Regions from separate parts of the Blastococcus sp. SYSU DS0510 genome, predicted to be linked through region 2. Evidence: predicted binding sites of a transcription regulator. Region 2 holds the regulator's gene; the other holds the start of a gene.

Region 1 (7,432 bases), on a different contig from region 2:
CCGGCGATCGACTGCTCGGTGTACTCCCCCGGCGCAGTCATCAGGTCGCGGACACCGTCGAGCCCGTCGGCCTCCCACGCCTCGTGCAGCGCCGGCAGCTCCCACGCCCCGGTGGCCCGCAGCGACACCCCGCGCGGCCCGGTCCGGCGCAGGACCCCGCGGATGACCAGCAGCCACGAGTGGAAGACCGTGGCTGCGTAGGGACCCTGCGCGTCCTCGAAGAAGGTCGAGTCGGTGCAGCCGGTGCCGTCGTCGAGGGTCACGAACACCACGCGGCGTCCGGACCGGATCGGCGGGGTCTGGGTGGCCACCTTGACGCCGGCCACCAGCACCTCGCTGCCGCTGCGGCAGCCGAGGAGCTCCCCGGCCGGCACCGCGCCGACCGCCGACAGGAACGGCCGGTAGAAGTCGACGACGTGCCGGCTGGCGTCCAGCCCGAGCACCTCCAGCTCCGCCCGCACCAGCTCGGCGTCGGTGAACTCGGGCAGCCCGCTGCCCTCGGCCCACTCCGGGCCGGCCGGCTCCCCGGTGGACTCCTCCTCGGGCAGCCCCATCCCCATGAGGTCCAGGCTCAGCTGCCCGTCGGAGGTCGCCCGCGCGCCGCTGCGGCTCCACCGGTCGAGCTCGCTGATCTGCAGCAGCAGGTCGCGCCGGGTCACCTGTCGTCGCCGGCGGGTCGGCCGGCCGGCCTCCCGGTCGCGCATCCCGAACCCGTAGAGCGAGTCGAACCCCCCGGCCAGCACCAGCCGCTCCACCACCGGGCGGGACACCGACGCCCGCCCCCAGAAATCCGTCAGTGACCGATAGGGCTGCCCGGCGACCACCCGCGCGACCTCGTCGTCGGAGATGCCCTTCACGTCGGCCAGCGAGAGCCGGATGCCGTACCGCGTGGGGTCGGGCATCGTCGCCGGCATCCACTCCGGGCGACGCCAGCCCTCGACCTCCACCTGAGCTTCGGGGTCGTCGTCGGTCTCGTCGCCGGCGGCACCGGCGTCGAGCCGTTCGACCCGGTAGCTGCCGGTCGAGGCGTTGACGTCGAGCCCGAGCACCCGGATGCCGAAGTTGCGCGCGTCGTCGAGGATCAGCCGCTTCGGGTACATGCCGGGGTCGTGGGTGAGCACGCCGGCCAGGAACGCCGCCGGGTGGTGGGTCTTCAGCCAGGCCGACTGGTAGGTGGGTAGCGCGAACGCCGCCGCGTGCGCCTTGCAGAAGCCGAACGACCCGAAGGCGGCCAGCACCTCCCACACCCGCTCGGCGACCTCCACCGGGTACCCGGCGTCCAGCGCGCGCGGGACGAACCAGGCCCGCACCTCGGGGTGGGCGTCCTTCTCCCCCAGCGCCCGGCGCACCTCGTCGGCCTCGGCCAGCGTGCAACCGGCCATCCGGGCCACCACCTGCAGCACCTGCTCGTGGAAGACCACCACCCCGGCGGTCTCGGCGAGAGCGAACTCCAGGTCGGGGTGGGGGTACTCGGCGTCGCGCCAGCCGTTCCGGGCCATGAGGAACGGGGTGACCATGTCGCTCTTCACCGGCCCGGGCCGGAACAGCGAGATGTCGATGATGATGTCCTCGAACGTCCGGGGGCCGAACTTGCCGACCAGCTCCCGCTGCCCCGGCGACTCGATCTGGAACATGCCGAGCGTGCGGGTGCTGCGGATCAGCTCGAACGTCGTCGGGTCGTCCCGCGGGATCGCGTCGATGTCGACGGTCTCGCCATCGGTCCGCTCGATCTCGTCGAGGGCGTGCGCGATCGCCGACTGCATCCGGATGCCCAGCAGGTCCAGCTTGAGCAGCCCCAGCTCCTCGACGTCGTCCTTGTCGAACTGGCTCATCGGGTAGCCGAGATAGCTGCTCTCCACCGGCGTGCGGTCCAGCAGCGTGGCGTCGGAGAGCAGCACCCCGCACGGGTGCAACGCGATGTGCCGGGGCAGCCCGTCGAGCCGGGACACCAGGTCGAACAGCAGGTCGAGGTCACCGGTGCCGCCGGCCCGGCGCGAGCCGTACCGGCTGGCCCGCAGCTCGGGCAGGTCCCGCAGCGCGGCGTGCACCTGGTTGGCGCGGATGTGCGGGAACGCCTTGGCAACCGCGTCGACCTCCGCCGGCGGCAGGCCGAGCGCCGCACCGACGTCGCGGATGGCGTGGCGCACCCGGTAGGTGTCCATCATCGAGATGCAGCTGACCCGGTCGGCGCCGAAGCGGTCGATGACCGCGTCGTAGACCTCCATCCGCCGGGCGGACTCCACGTCGATGTCGATGTCGGGCAGCTGGTGGCGCAGCGGCGAGAGGAACCGCTCCATCAGCAGCCCGTAGCGCAGCGGGTCGACGTCGGAGATGCCCAGCAGGTAGGTGACCAGGCTGCCGGCGCCCGATCCGCGCGCCGCCGCGCGAACCCTCAAGCTCTTGATGAGGTCGACCACGTCCGCGACGGTCAGGAAGTAGGACGGGTAGCCGAGGGAGTCGATGACCCCGAGCTCCTCCTCGAGCCGCTGCCGCACCCGGGTCGTGGGCGCCATGCCCCGCCGCCCCAGCCCCGCCTCGCACCGGGCGCGCAGCACCTGCGCCGGGCCCATCCCCCGCTCCGCCGGCGTGGTGACGACGTCGAGCTCGGGGTAGCGGACGCTGCCGATGCCCAGGTCGCCGGCGGGGTCGACGGCGCACTGCTCGGCCAGCCGGGCGGTGCGTTCGAGCAGCCGCAGGGCGGCATCCCGGTCGGGGCCGGTGAGGTCCTCGGCGACCTCGGCCATCTCCTTGCCCGACTTCAGGTAGCCCTCGGCCGTGGTGCGGTCGACGTGCCGGGCACCCAGCGGGACCAGCCGCCGGGCGGCGTCCAGGACGTCGGCGGTGGGGGCGTCGAGAGCGTCGACGTACCGGACCGCGTTGCTCAGGACCACCGGCACCTGCTGCTCGGCGGCGAACCGGAGCAGCGCCTGGGCGCGCTGCCGGTCGCCCCGGCCGCGGTGGTGCACCACCTCCAGCGCCAGCCCCGGGCCGAAGACCGCGCGCCAGGCGTCCAGCTGCTCGACGGCCAGGTCGGCCCGCCCCGCGAGCAGGGCCCGGCCGACCGGGGAGCCGGGACCGAGCAGGGGCACCAGCCCGGTGGCGTGCTCGGCGGCGATCGCCAGCGAGCTCACCGGCTCGCCGCGCGTGCCGCGCAGGTGGGTGGCGCTGGTGAGCCGGCACAGCGAGCGCCAGCCGGCGCCGTCGCGCGCGAGGAAGGTGACCCGGGGCAGCCGCGGGTCGACGCTCACCCCACCGCGGGCCGGGGACCGGCGCGGAGGTGTCGCGGTCCGCGGCCGCGGGGACCGGGCCGCGGCGGGGTCCTCCCCCAGCACGTGCGCGAGCGCCGGCGGCACGCTGGTACCCAGCGCCGGCGCCACCGCCAGGTCGACACCGAAGATCGGCCGCACCCCGGCCGACCGGCAGGCCAGCGCGAACTTGACCGCACCGTAGAGCCCGTCCCGGTCGGTCAGGGCCAGGGCCGGCATGCCGTGCTCGGCGGCCCGTGCCACCAGGTCGGCGGGGTGGTTGGCCCCGTACCGCATGGAGTAACCGGAGGCGACGTGCAGGTGGACGAAGGGGTCGCTCACCGCCGGGGCCCGGCGGACCGGGACGGGGTCCGGCCGACCACGTGCGGCCGCGGGTAGCGGGGCGGCTCGGGCAGCGCGTCGACGCCGAGCCCGGCCTCGACCACGGCGAGGAAGCCCCGTACGTCGCGGACCAGGTCGTCGGCCTCCCGCTCGGTGACCGCCCGGGACAGCCCCGCCTCCGCCGCGGCGCGCTTGGCCGCACCGGCGGCGAAGAAGGTGGCCCACTCCCCCAGCTCGGGGGCGACCTCCGCGAGCAGCACCCAGGCGCTGCGCGGGCGCCGGCGACCGCCCTCGGGACGGGTGCGCGCGGCCAGCACCGCGGCGGCGGCCCGGAGCGCCGCCAGGTGCGCGGTGGCATACCGCTCCCGCGGATCGGTGGCCGCGGCCGCCTCCGCCAGGCCGCGGTGCGCCTGGTCGAGCAGGCCCGCAGCCGCGGCGGGCAGCGCGGGCGGCAGCGGCAGCTGACCGGCCGGCACGGCTCGTGCGGCGCCCATCAGTCGTGCACCCGGACGAGCCACCAGTGGTTGCCGACGGCGTCCCACGTCAGGTCGTAGACGCCGGCGAAGCTCATGCGGGACCGCCCGGCCCGCACCGCCTCCACCCGCCAGACCTCGCGGGGGGCGACCAGGTCGTCCGACGCGCCACCCACCTCGGCGTCCCGGAGCCACCACGGCGCGGTCTCCACCCAGGAGTCGAGCAGTTCTCCCACGACGTACCGGGACTGCCCGCGCCAGAACTGCACCGGGCCCAGCGGGCCACGTTCGACCTGCACCTCTTCGCCGGCCCGACCGACGACCTCACCGAGCACCCGACTCATGACAGCCTCCCCACGCCTCGCCCCGCGCGCACGCCCGCCACCCCACCGGCGGGGAAGAGAGCCGGTAAGGACGGACCGATCACGTCGTTCGAACAAGTGTTCGAACAAGTCCAGTAGACCGGAGCGCTCCCGCGTCGTCAAGCCGGGCCGCGGCGTGTTGTGGACAGCTGGCCGCGCTCGTCGAAGTCACGCCGCCCACCCCCGCCCCAGCCCGCACCAGGCGAATCCGCCTCCGCCCACGACTCCGGCGAAGCCCCCGACAGTCCCCGAGCGTCCACCTGCCACTCCGGTCCGCCGGGCGACGCGCCGGGCACCGGCTGACCTCACGCGCGGAGCGGATCCGGGGGCGCGAGGTCGTCGAGCCAGGGCGGCTCCGGCTCAGGGTCGTGGTACCAGCCGGGCGGACGGGTGGTCCGGGAGACACCCGACGGGGTGCGGACGACGAGCCGGCCGTCGGGGAGCAGGGTGAACGACCAGCCGCGGGCGAAGGTCTTGATCCGGTGGTGCCGCCGGCACAGGCAGCACAGGTTCCAGCAGTCGGTGGGGCCCCCGTCGGCGACGGCCTGACCGTGGTCGATGTCGCAGCGGCCGGCGCGACGGCGGCAGCCGGGCATGCGGCAGTGCCGGTCGCGCACGGTGACGAGCCGTTCCTGGGCAGCGGTGGGCCGGTACCCGAGGGTCGGAGGAGGGGGCCGCAGGTCTGGCCCGTCGGGCTGCCCGGGCGGGTGGGCGCCCCGCGAGGCCTTCCCGCGCCGCACCCGACGGCCCCGGCCGGCGGCGCGACGGGGCTCGGCGCGGGTGGCCACCGCGACGGTCTCACCGGTCGCCGCGTCGTCGATGGCGACGTGCACCGACCCGCCGGCCGGTGCGTCGTGCCGGAGCGAGGGCAGCGCGGCGTGGACGTGCAGGTGCGCGGTCACCGGCGGGCGACTGGTGTCCCACGGCCTCGGGATCAGGTCCAGCGCCGCCGTCGAGCGCAGCACGCCCATCGGCCGGTCGTCCCCGTCTGCGCGCATCCACCGCGCGTACTGGTCGACCGCATCGCGGGCCACGTGCACCGCCGGCAGCGGGCCCTCGATGACCAGCCGGCCGAGGTCGTCGGCGGTGCGCTGGACGTGCACGTCGGCCTTGCGCTCGGTTTCCCTGCGACGGCGTTCCCTGGCCGCGGCGTCCACCCGGTAGAGGTGGTAGCGGGTCCGGTCGCCCAGCCGGGAGGGCGGGCGGTCCGCAGCTCCCGGGAGCACCCGCGCCTGCACCGCGGCGGCCACGGCGTCGGAGGCGTCGCCGAGCAGGTCGAGCAGGATCCGCGCCTTGCGGATCGTCAGCCGCCCGGCGAACAGCTCCGCCCACGTGGCGGCGAGCTTGGTGATGAGCAGGATCGACTCGACGGCCAGGCGGCCGGCCTCGACCTCGGAGCAGTTGCGGATCGTCGCCAGCTCGGAGACGAAGTCGTCGGAGACATCGGCCAGCGCAGCCGGACGCGCCGCCCGGGAGTCCGGCCCCGGCCCGCCGCGAGGGCCGTAGTCGGCATCCCGCTCCGCCGAGCGCCGGCGCGCCAGCTCCGCGATGGCGGCCGCCTGCCGGGCGTACTCCCGGGCCATGTGGGCGTCGGCCGACCAGATGTCGCACACCAAGCTCGAACTTCTCCGGGGCCGGCGGCACCACCTCGCCGGGGAGCAACGGCATCGGCACGCCGTCGCCGGCCGGCTGTGCGCCCTCGTCGTCCTCCACACGGTAGGCAGGAGGTACGACATCGCTGGTCAGGCGCCCAGAGGGATGCAGGGATCGGCCGGTTCGACGGCTGCACCGCGGCGGCCCGCACCGCCGGGGGCGCGCGCCCTCGGGCGGTGGCAGGATCGACGCATGAGCCCACCCCCGCACCCCCGGGTGGCCGCCGTCGCCCGTGCCCTCGCCGCGGCCGGCGCCGAGGGTGAGGTCCGCATCCTCCCCGCGGAGGTCCGCACCGCGGCCGCCGCCGCCCAGGTGCTCGGCGTGCCGGTCGGCGCGATCGTCAACAGCCTGGTCTTCCTCGCCGACGGTTCGCCCCTGCTGGTCCTCACCAGCGGCGCCCACCGCGTCGACGTCATCCAGGTCGCGGGGCTGCTCGGCATCGGCTCCCTGGTCCCCGCCCCCGCCGACGTCGTCCGCGAGCACACCGGCCAGCCCATCGGCGGGGTGGCCCCCGTGGGGCACCCCGCCCCCCTCGGCACCCTGGTCGACGTGGAGCTCGCCCGGTACGACCGGCTGTGGGCCGCGGCCGGGCACCCGGCGGCGGTCTTCCCCACCACCTACGACGAGCTGCTGCGCATCACCGCAGGCACCGCGGCCGAGGTCGGCGGCGGGCCGCTGGACGGGACCGCCACCACCCTCGGGGGCACCCCCCTCCCGGACGCCCAGCGCCCGGACGCCGAAGGGGCGACCGCCCAGTGACGGGGACGCGCAACGCCACCCGCATCCTCGAGCTCCCGGCCCCGTGGATGCGTGAGCACATGCACGAGGTGCTGGCGATCTACGGCCTGGCCATGGGCTACGACTCGGGCATCGTCGCCGGCCGGTACGGCTACGCCGTCCAGCACACCGAGCGCCCCGGGTTCCGCGCGGTGGGCGCCTTCGCCCGCACCCCCGAGGGCGAGCGGCTGGTCGGGTTCGGCTACGGCTACCTCATCGCCCCCGGGCAGTGGTGGCACGACCAGGTGCGGGCCGCGCTCGACCGGCGGACGGCGAAGAAGTGGCTGCCCGGCGCCTTCGAGGTGTGCGAGCTGCACGTGCACCCCGACGCGCAGAGCCAGGGCCTCGGCCGGCAGCTGCTGCACGCCCTGGTGGAGGGGCTGCCGCACCCGGTGGCGCTGCTCTCCACGCCGGACGCCGACACCAAGGCGTTCCGGCTCTACCGCGCCGACGGGTTCGTCGACCTCGCCCGCGGCTACCACTTCCCGGGCGACTCGAGGCCCTTCGCGATCCTCGGCGCGCGGCTCCCGCTGCATCCACCCGGCCCCTCCGCGACGAACTCCCGGGCGTGACCGCCTCC
Region 2 (7,432 bases):
TCGACACCGCGCTGCTCGAAGTTGATCGAGCCGTCCCGCCAGTTGGTCATGACGACGTCGCGACGCTCCCAGGTCACCTCGTCGTAGGGGTGCACACCAGCGGTGGTGAAGACGCGCTTGATCTTGAGGCCCTTGCCCCGGCTGGGCGTCTTGGTGCTGCGGCGGGTGCGGGGGCCGGCCACGCGGTCGTCGGTGTCGGTCATGGTGTGGAGCTCTCCCTGGTCGTGTGTCGCGTGGTGCGTCGCGGGGTTGCGCGGTGGTGCTGCGCGGTGGCGGATCGAGGGCTGGGGAAGAGCCGCGATCGGTAACTGCTCGAACTGCTGTCTATCGGGTGGTACCGACACTTCTAGGTGCCGGCGCCGGTGCCGGTGGGGACCGGCTGCCGGGGCGCGGGCGGACCCGTCTCCCCCGGTGACGAGGCGGGCTGCCGGGCCTTGAGCTCGGCGATCTCCCGTTCGAAGTCCGCCACCGAGGTGAAGGACCGGTAGACGCTGGCGAACCGCAGGTAGGCCACCTCGTCGAGCTCGCGGAGCGGGCCGAGGATGGCCAGGCCGACCTCGTGGCTCGGCACCTCCGCGGCGCCGGTGGCGCGGACGGCGTCCTCCACCTGCTGGGCGAGGAGCTTGAGCTGGTCCTCGTCGACGGGCCGGCCCTGGCAGGCCCGCCGGACGCCGGCGACCACCTTGCTGCGGTTGAACGGCTCGCTGACGCCGTTGCGCTTGACGACGGCGAGCACCGCTTCCTCGACGGTGGTGAACCGCCGCCCGCAGGCCGGGCACGAACGACGACGACGCGTGGTGGCGCCCTCGTCGGTCTCCCGGGAGTCGATGACCCGGCTGTCGGAGTTGTGGCAGAACGGGCAGCGCACGGTGGTTCACCTCCTCCGCCGGTGGGCCTGCCACGGGCCGCCTGTGGACCCCCCTGGGGACATCCGGTGGATGCGACGGGGAGAACCTGAGGATCGGCCTGTGGACGGGCTTACAGCTTTGTAACTACTAGATGTAGGGGAACCCTAGGACGGCCCACACAAGATGTGCAAGTGATCGTCGGCTCGGCGTGTTCCGCCCCGACACTGCCGTGCGCAGGCGGAACAGCGGGCGCCAGCCGTCACAGACACACCGCGGCGACACGCCGGCGCGGGCCCCGCCGCGGCGGCCCGGCTGCACAGGGGTCGGTCGGCGCGCGGCGGGCAGGAGCTCCGGCCGCCCGCGCCGGCGCGGGGGCGCAGCCGCCGGGCGCCCCGCCCGCACAACCACGGACGCAGGGCCGGACGCGGCGGGGCGCGCAACCGCGAAGGCCCGGCGCCGGTGCGCGCGCCGCCTGCCGATCAGGCGCTGAGGGACCCGTCCACCCGGGGTCGGCGGGAGTGCGGGATCTGGTCGCTCAACCGCATGGGGCGGGTCAGCAGCTCGGGCTCGAGATCCGCCGGCGGGGTCCAGTCGCGCCCGAGCGGTCGCAGCTCCACGGGCGGCGCGGAGCGCGCGGCCGGGATCGCCCAGGCAGGTACACCCCCGTCCCGGACCGGGGACGACGCGGCCGGCGTGCCCCCGGCGACGAGGGGGACGAGGTCGGCGTCGGCCGCCCGGTGCCGCCCGACGACCGGGCCCGGCGCGATGGCCGGTGCGCGGTGCCGACCGGGCGGGTGCACGGGCACGGAGGAGGCGGTCGCCGCCCGGACCTCGTCGCCCTCGGGTGCGCGTCGGCGACCACCCGTGCGAGCCGGAGCCGACCGCTCGGGGCGGCTGTCGCGCACCCGAGGGAGGCTGGCGGTCGCCTCGGGGTCGGTCGGCCGACCACCACCCGACCGAAGCGCCGGCTGCGCGGCCATCAGCTGCGTCCCGGGACGAGCGGACGCGGGTTCCGGGAGCCGCACGGTGTCCAGCGCCGTCCACATCGCCTGCTCGACCCCGTCGACCACGGTCCGCACCCACATCTGGCACGCGCCGGAGTCGTCGTGCCGCCAACCCAGCAGCTCCCCTGCCCGCCAGGCACCGGCGTGCAGTACGTCGACGGCCTGGGGATGACGGGTGAACACGGCGGCGCGGTTCTCCATGACGCTCGACACGCGACGACCGTAAGCGGATGACCAGCACTCAGCGTGAACGTGCCCATACGCAGGGTTGACGAAGTCGCCGATCCGCATTGTGAACGTCTCGCGTGGTGCAGGGGCACCCGTCAGGGCAGCAGCAGCACCTGACCAGGGGTGATCTGTGCGGTGTCGAGCCGGTTCAGCTGTCGGATGTCCACGATGACGTCCCGCACGTCCCGCCCCTCGGCCACCGCGCCGGCGATGGACCACAGGGTGTCGCCCGGCTCGACGATGACCTGGGTCGTCCCCATCAGCTCGAGCCCGCCGTCGGCCTCGCCCAGCACCGCACCGGCCAGGGCGACCAGCCCGAGGCCGAGCAGCAGAACGGCCACCGCCACCGCCCGGCGCCCACGCGCGGTCAGCCGCAGCGGCGGCCGCGGAGCGGCGCTCCTGCTACCGGGGGCCGTTCGCACGACGGTCAGGCGCCGCGCGGGCTCCCCCACCCGGTGCGCGACGGCCGCTGAGTAGGACGTCGGCGGGGGCAGCACCCGGAGGTGCCGGCCGGGCGGGGTCCCGGCGCCCGCCTCACCTCCACCGACCGGCGACCCGCCGGGAACCCGCAGCGCAGCGCCGCCGTTCATGTCTCCCACCCTCCCGACCGACGTGAGCCGGTCCGAACACACGTTCGATTCGAACGTCTGTCCGATGTCTACCGGACGGGACCGACAGAAGCGATGCGACACGGGGAACTTTCGAACACCTGTTTGAACTGGGCGGCGATCGGCGCTACGGTTCCACTCGACGACGACGGTCGAGCGCTGCACGGGCAGCCGGCGAGGAGGAGACGTGGCGGACTCGAAGGGGACCTCCGGCGCCGGTCGCGGCACCAGGGCAACGGCCCGGGAGGCTGACGGTTCCGCGTCGGTGCGGGCATTCCCCGACCGCACGGCGGACGGCGACGGCCTCACCCAGCGGCAGCGCCGGGTCCTCGAGGTGATCCGCGACTCGATCGATCGCCGTGGGTACCCACCCTCGGTCCGCGAGATCGGCGAGGCGGTGGGCCTGTCCTCGGCGTCCTCGGTCGCGCACCAGCTGTCGGTCCTGCAGAAGAAGGGGTGGCTGCGGCGCGATCCGAACCGTCCGCGCGCCCTCGACGTCCGGCTCCCCGGCGACGCCGCCCGCGGAGTGGCCGCGCACGCCGAGCCGCCGGTGGTCGGTGACGGCATGCAGGCGTCGGCGCCCACCTACGTCCCGCTCGTCGGGCGGATCGCTGCCGGTGGTCCCGTCCTGGCCGAGCAGGCGGTGGAGGACGTCTTCCCCCTGCCGCGCGAGCTGGTCGGCGAGGGCACGGTCTTCATGCTCAAGGTGGCCGGTGACTCGATGGTCGAGGCGGCGATCTGCGACGGCGACTGGGTCGTCGTCCGCCAGCAGCCGACGGCCGAGAACGGCGAGATCGTCGCCGCGATGATCGACGGCGAGGCGACGGTCAAGACCTACAAGCGGCGCGACGGCCACGTGTGGCTGCTGCCGCACAACCCGGCGTACGAGCCCATTCCGGGCGACGAGGCGACCATCCTCGGCCGGGTGGTCTCGGTCCTGCGGCGCGTCTGACCCTCAGGTCCGGCGGCGCAGCCGTCCGGTCAGCCAGACCGCGATCGTCGCCACGCCGGCGGCGATCAGGGCCGCGGCGATCGGCGACCGGTCCGACCGGGTGAGCTCGGCGAAGGAGGGCAGCGGGACAGCGTCGGGGGGAGCCGTGCTCGCCGCTCCGGCCGGCACCGGCACCACCGTGACGGGGCTGGGCAGCCCCTCGCTCGCGACCACGAGCGCTCGGCTGTCGGCGGTGAAGCTGATCGCCTCGCCCTGCGGCGACTCCGGGAGCGCCACCCGCGTCGGCTCCCGGGCCAGCGCACCGACGATGTCGGAACCGGCCAGGGGCCAGACGTAGGCGTCGGTGTAGGTGCGCAGGGCCAGCGCACTGCCGTCGACCGCCACGGCGCCTCCGGTGATGAGGAGCTGCCCGGCTCGGCCCACCGGCCCACCCGGGGTCCCCGTCAGGGTGATGTTCACCGTGCCCACCCGCTCCAGCGGCACCACGCCGCCGTCCACGAGCGCGCCGGCCGGCCGGTACACGCCGCTGGACCCGAGGACCTCCTTGGTGACGAGGTAGGGGGTCCCGTCCGGGGCCAGGAGCAGTGCCTCGGCGTCGTGCGCGCCGTCGGGGTAGGTCATCCGGTGCAGCGCGGCCGTGCCGTCGGGCCAGAGCACGTGGAGCGCCACGGTCGGGCGGACGCCGCCGTTGTCACCGATGTCGGCCACCCAGACGCTGCCGTCGGACGCCACGCCGAGGTCCTCGGGGTCGAACGGGTCGGCCGCACCGGTCTGGACGTCGACGACGGCGCAGGAGGAGTCCAGCCCGTGCACCGCGACCTGGTCGCCGCCGTCGGTGAGGGCGAGCATCTGCTCCCCCACGACCACCAGGCCGGAGAGCTCGGCGAGCCGCGGGTCGGTGATCGAGCACCGGACCTCAGGGGCCGGTGCCGGCGGGGCGGGCGAGGCGGCGGTGGGTGCCACCGGGGCGGGCGCCTCCGCGTGAGCCGGATCGGGCGCCAGCACGACCGTGCCGACGACCAGGGTGCTCGCGGCGAGGAGCCGGCACGTCCGGGCGCGGTCAGGGACGGGGACGGCCTGCTCGGGCACGTACCCAGCGTGACAGAACCACCGCGTCCAGTGCATGAACCACGCCCAACAGGACGATGCCGACGGCGGCCCCGACGAGCGCGTCGGTGACCCAGTGGAAGTCGAGCGACACCATCGCCACCCCCGTGGCGACCGGTCCGACCACGCTCAGCCACCAGAACGCCCGCTGCACGGTCGCCGGCAGCCCGTACTCGACCGCCTGCCAGCGGGCCACCCCCCACATGAGCACCGCATTGGCCACGTGCCCGGAGGGGAACGAGACGCCGTCGGCGTGGAAGAAGTAGGACCCCGGGAACGCCGGCGCCGTGCGCCCGAGGCCGTGCTTGATGGCGTAGACCACCGCGGTCAGCACCCCCAGGGCGAGGAGCACCCGGACCGCCGGCAACCAGGCGCCCCGTCGCCAGAGGAGGTGGCCGACCAGGACGGCGAGCACGACGAGGATCGTGACCCGCCCGCCGAGCTGGGTGACCACCCACACCGCCGGGTAGCCCGGCGTGTCCCGCAGGCCCCAGTCGCTCACGATCTCGGAGACCCGCAGGTCCAGCCGCTCGGACGGGCCGTGGGCGAGGAGGTCGGCGGTGATGAGCACCGCCACGACCAGCGCCGCGGCGACCAGCCACCACGGCGGCCGGCCGACGGGGACCACGGGCACGGCCCGCGGTGCCTCCGTCGCCTGCACGGCTCCCCTGGTCACGCCGCCACGGTACCGGGCCGTGACCGGATCGTGATCAGCGCAGGCCGGTCAGCCGACCGGGACCGCGAACTCCTCGAGCACCGCCGCCAGGGCGCCGTCGACCCGGGCGGTGAGCCGGGTGCCGCCGGCCTCGTGCAGCTCGCCGAGCACCTCGCCGTCGCGGTGCACCCGCGCCACCAGGTCCCCGCGCTCGTAGGGCACCAGCACGTCGACGTCGACGTCCGGGTGCGGCAGCCGCTCGGCCACGAGCCTGCGCAGCGAGTCGATGCCGAGCCCCGTGCGCGCGGACACCCACACCGCACCCGGCAGGGCCTGCCGGAGCATGATGATGTCCTCCTCGCTCATCGCGTCGACCTTGTTCACCACGATCAGCTCGGGCACCGCGGCGGCGTCGATCTCGTTCAGGACCACGCGCACCGCGTCGATCTGGCCGAGCGGGTCGGGGTCGGAGCCGTCGACGACGTGCAGCAGCAGGTCGGCCGCGGCCACCTCCTCCAGCGTGGAGCGGAAGGCGTCCACCAGCTGGTGCGGCAGGTGGCGCACGAAACCGACGGTGTCGGTCAGCGTGTACTCCCGGCCGTCGGGCGACTGGGCCCGGCGGACCGTCGGGTCGAGGGTGGCGAACAGCGCGTTCTCCACCAGCACGCCGGCGCCCGTGAGCTGGTTGAGCAGGCTGGACTTGCCGGCGTTGGTGTACCCGGCGATTGCGACGCTCGGCGTCGCGTTGCGGTCCCGGCTGGAGCGCTGGGTCGCCCGGGCGGTCGCCATGCCGGCGATCTCCCGCCGCAGCTTGCTCACGCGGGCGCGGATGCGCCGCCGGTCGGTCTCGATCTTCGTCTCACCCGGACCGCGGGTACCGATGCCGCCACCGCCGGCGACCCGGCCACCGGCCTGCCGGGACATCGACTCACCCCAACCGCGCAGCCGCGGCAGCATGTACTGCATCTGGGCGAGCTCGACCTGCGCCTTGCCCTCCCGGCTGGTGGCGTGCTGGGCGAAGATGTCGAGGATCAGCGCCGTCCGGTCGACGACCTTGACCTTGAGCACCTTCTCCAGCTGGTTGAGCTGGCCGGGGGTCAGCTCGCCGTCGCAGATCACGGTGTCGGCACCGGTGGCGGCGACGATGTCGCGGATCTCGGCGGCCTTGCCCGAGCCGACGTAGGTGGCGGCGTCGGGCTTGCCGCGTCGCTGGCTCACGGCCTCGAGGACCTGGGAGCCGGCGGTCTCGGCGAGGGCGGCGAGCTCGGCCAGCGACCGGTCGGCGTCGGCCTGCGTGCCCTCGGTCCAGACGCCGACGAGGACGACGCGCTCCAGCCGCAGCTGGCGGTACTCGACCTCGGTGACGTCGGCGAGCTCGGTGGAGAGGCCGGCCACCCGGCGCAGGGCGCCGCGCGCCTCGAGCGCGTAGGAGCCAGTGGTGTCGTCGGCCTCGTCCCACCGCTCGGTCGGGGCGGTACGGGGCTCGAGGTCGGCCTGCTCGTCGACGGGCAGGGCATCGGGGGCGGTCGTCATCGTGTCCAGCGTGGCACGGTCCTTCGAGGAAAGCACCTGAGTTGTCATCGCCGCGTACAACGCATCTGCCCTCCTCCTGCATCCCGATCGGCGGCACGAGTACGGCCTCCGCGAGCGGAGGGCCCCGGGGACCCACGCCGACTCAGCCCGTGAGCCACTCCGCGCACAGGGTGCCGGCCGAGACCAGCACGGCCGGGCCGCTGAGCACCGTCGTCGTCGCGGTCACCTGGACCGACAGGCGGCCCCCGGGGACGTCGACGACGACGGTCCCCTCTCCGGCGCCCTCGGCCCGGAGTGCCGCGTAGGCGGCGGCACACGCGCCCGTGCCGCAGGACCGGGTCTCGCCCACGCCTCGCTCGGAGACCCGCAGCCGCACGTGCGCGCCGGGCTCGAGGACGTTGACCAGCTCGACGTTGACCCCCTCGGCGAACAGCGCCGGGTCGAACCCGGGCGTGCCGGTCAGGTCGAGCTGCTCGACGGGCACCTCGGTGAGGCAG

What was found. The regulator LexA, encoded in region 2, represses DNA repair genes until DNA is damaged. The targets are predictions, from matches to a motif close to TCGAACANNTGTTCGA.
Region 1: a site for LexA is predicted at 4,493-4,508, ahead of ACI79P_RS10080 (DUF6504 family protein). Genes of this name have one in related genera too.

What each region holds. Positions count from the first base shown of each region.
Region 1 covers NZ_JBJHAC010000010.1:65,082-72,513, forward strand. Annotated here, with positions in the region: gene ACI79P_RS10070 (DNA polymerase III subunit alpha) at 1-3,587, opposite strand, end outside; gene ACI79P_RS10075 (SAV_6107 family HEPN domain-containing protein) at 3,584-4,081, opposite strand; gene ACI79P_RS10080 (DUF6504 family protein) at 4,081-4,404, opposite strand; gene ACI79P_RS10085 (HNH endonuclease signature motif containing protein) at 4,728-6,035, opposite strand; gene ACI79P_RS10090 (YbaK/EbsC family protein) at 6,268-6,834, shown strand; gene ACI79P_RS10095 (GNAT family N-acetyltransferase) at 6,831-7,424, shown strand; gene ACI79P_RS10100 (phytoene desaturase family protein) at 7,421-7,432, shown strand, end outside.
Region 2 covers NZ_JBJHAC010000004.1:214,332-221,763, forward strand. Annotated here, with positions in the region: gene ACI79P_RS05390 (vitamin B12-dependent ribonucleotide reductase) at 1-203, opposite strand, end outside; gene nrdR (transcriptional regulator NrdR) at 347-868, opposite strand; gene ACI79P_RS05400 (hypothetical protein) at 1,328-2,065, opposite strand; gene ACI79P_RS05405 (LysM peptidoglycan-binding domain-containing protein) at 2,176-2,421, opposite strand; gene lexA (transcriptional repressor LexA) at 2,954-3,640, shown strand; gene ACI79P_RS05415 (hypothetical protein) at 3,644-4,729, opposite strand; gene ACI79P_RS05420 (phosphatase PAP2 family protein) at 4,701-5,423, opposite strand; gene hflX (GTPase HflX) at 5,472-6,935, opposite strand; gene dapF (diaminopimelate epimerase) at 7,078-7,432, opposite strand, start outside.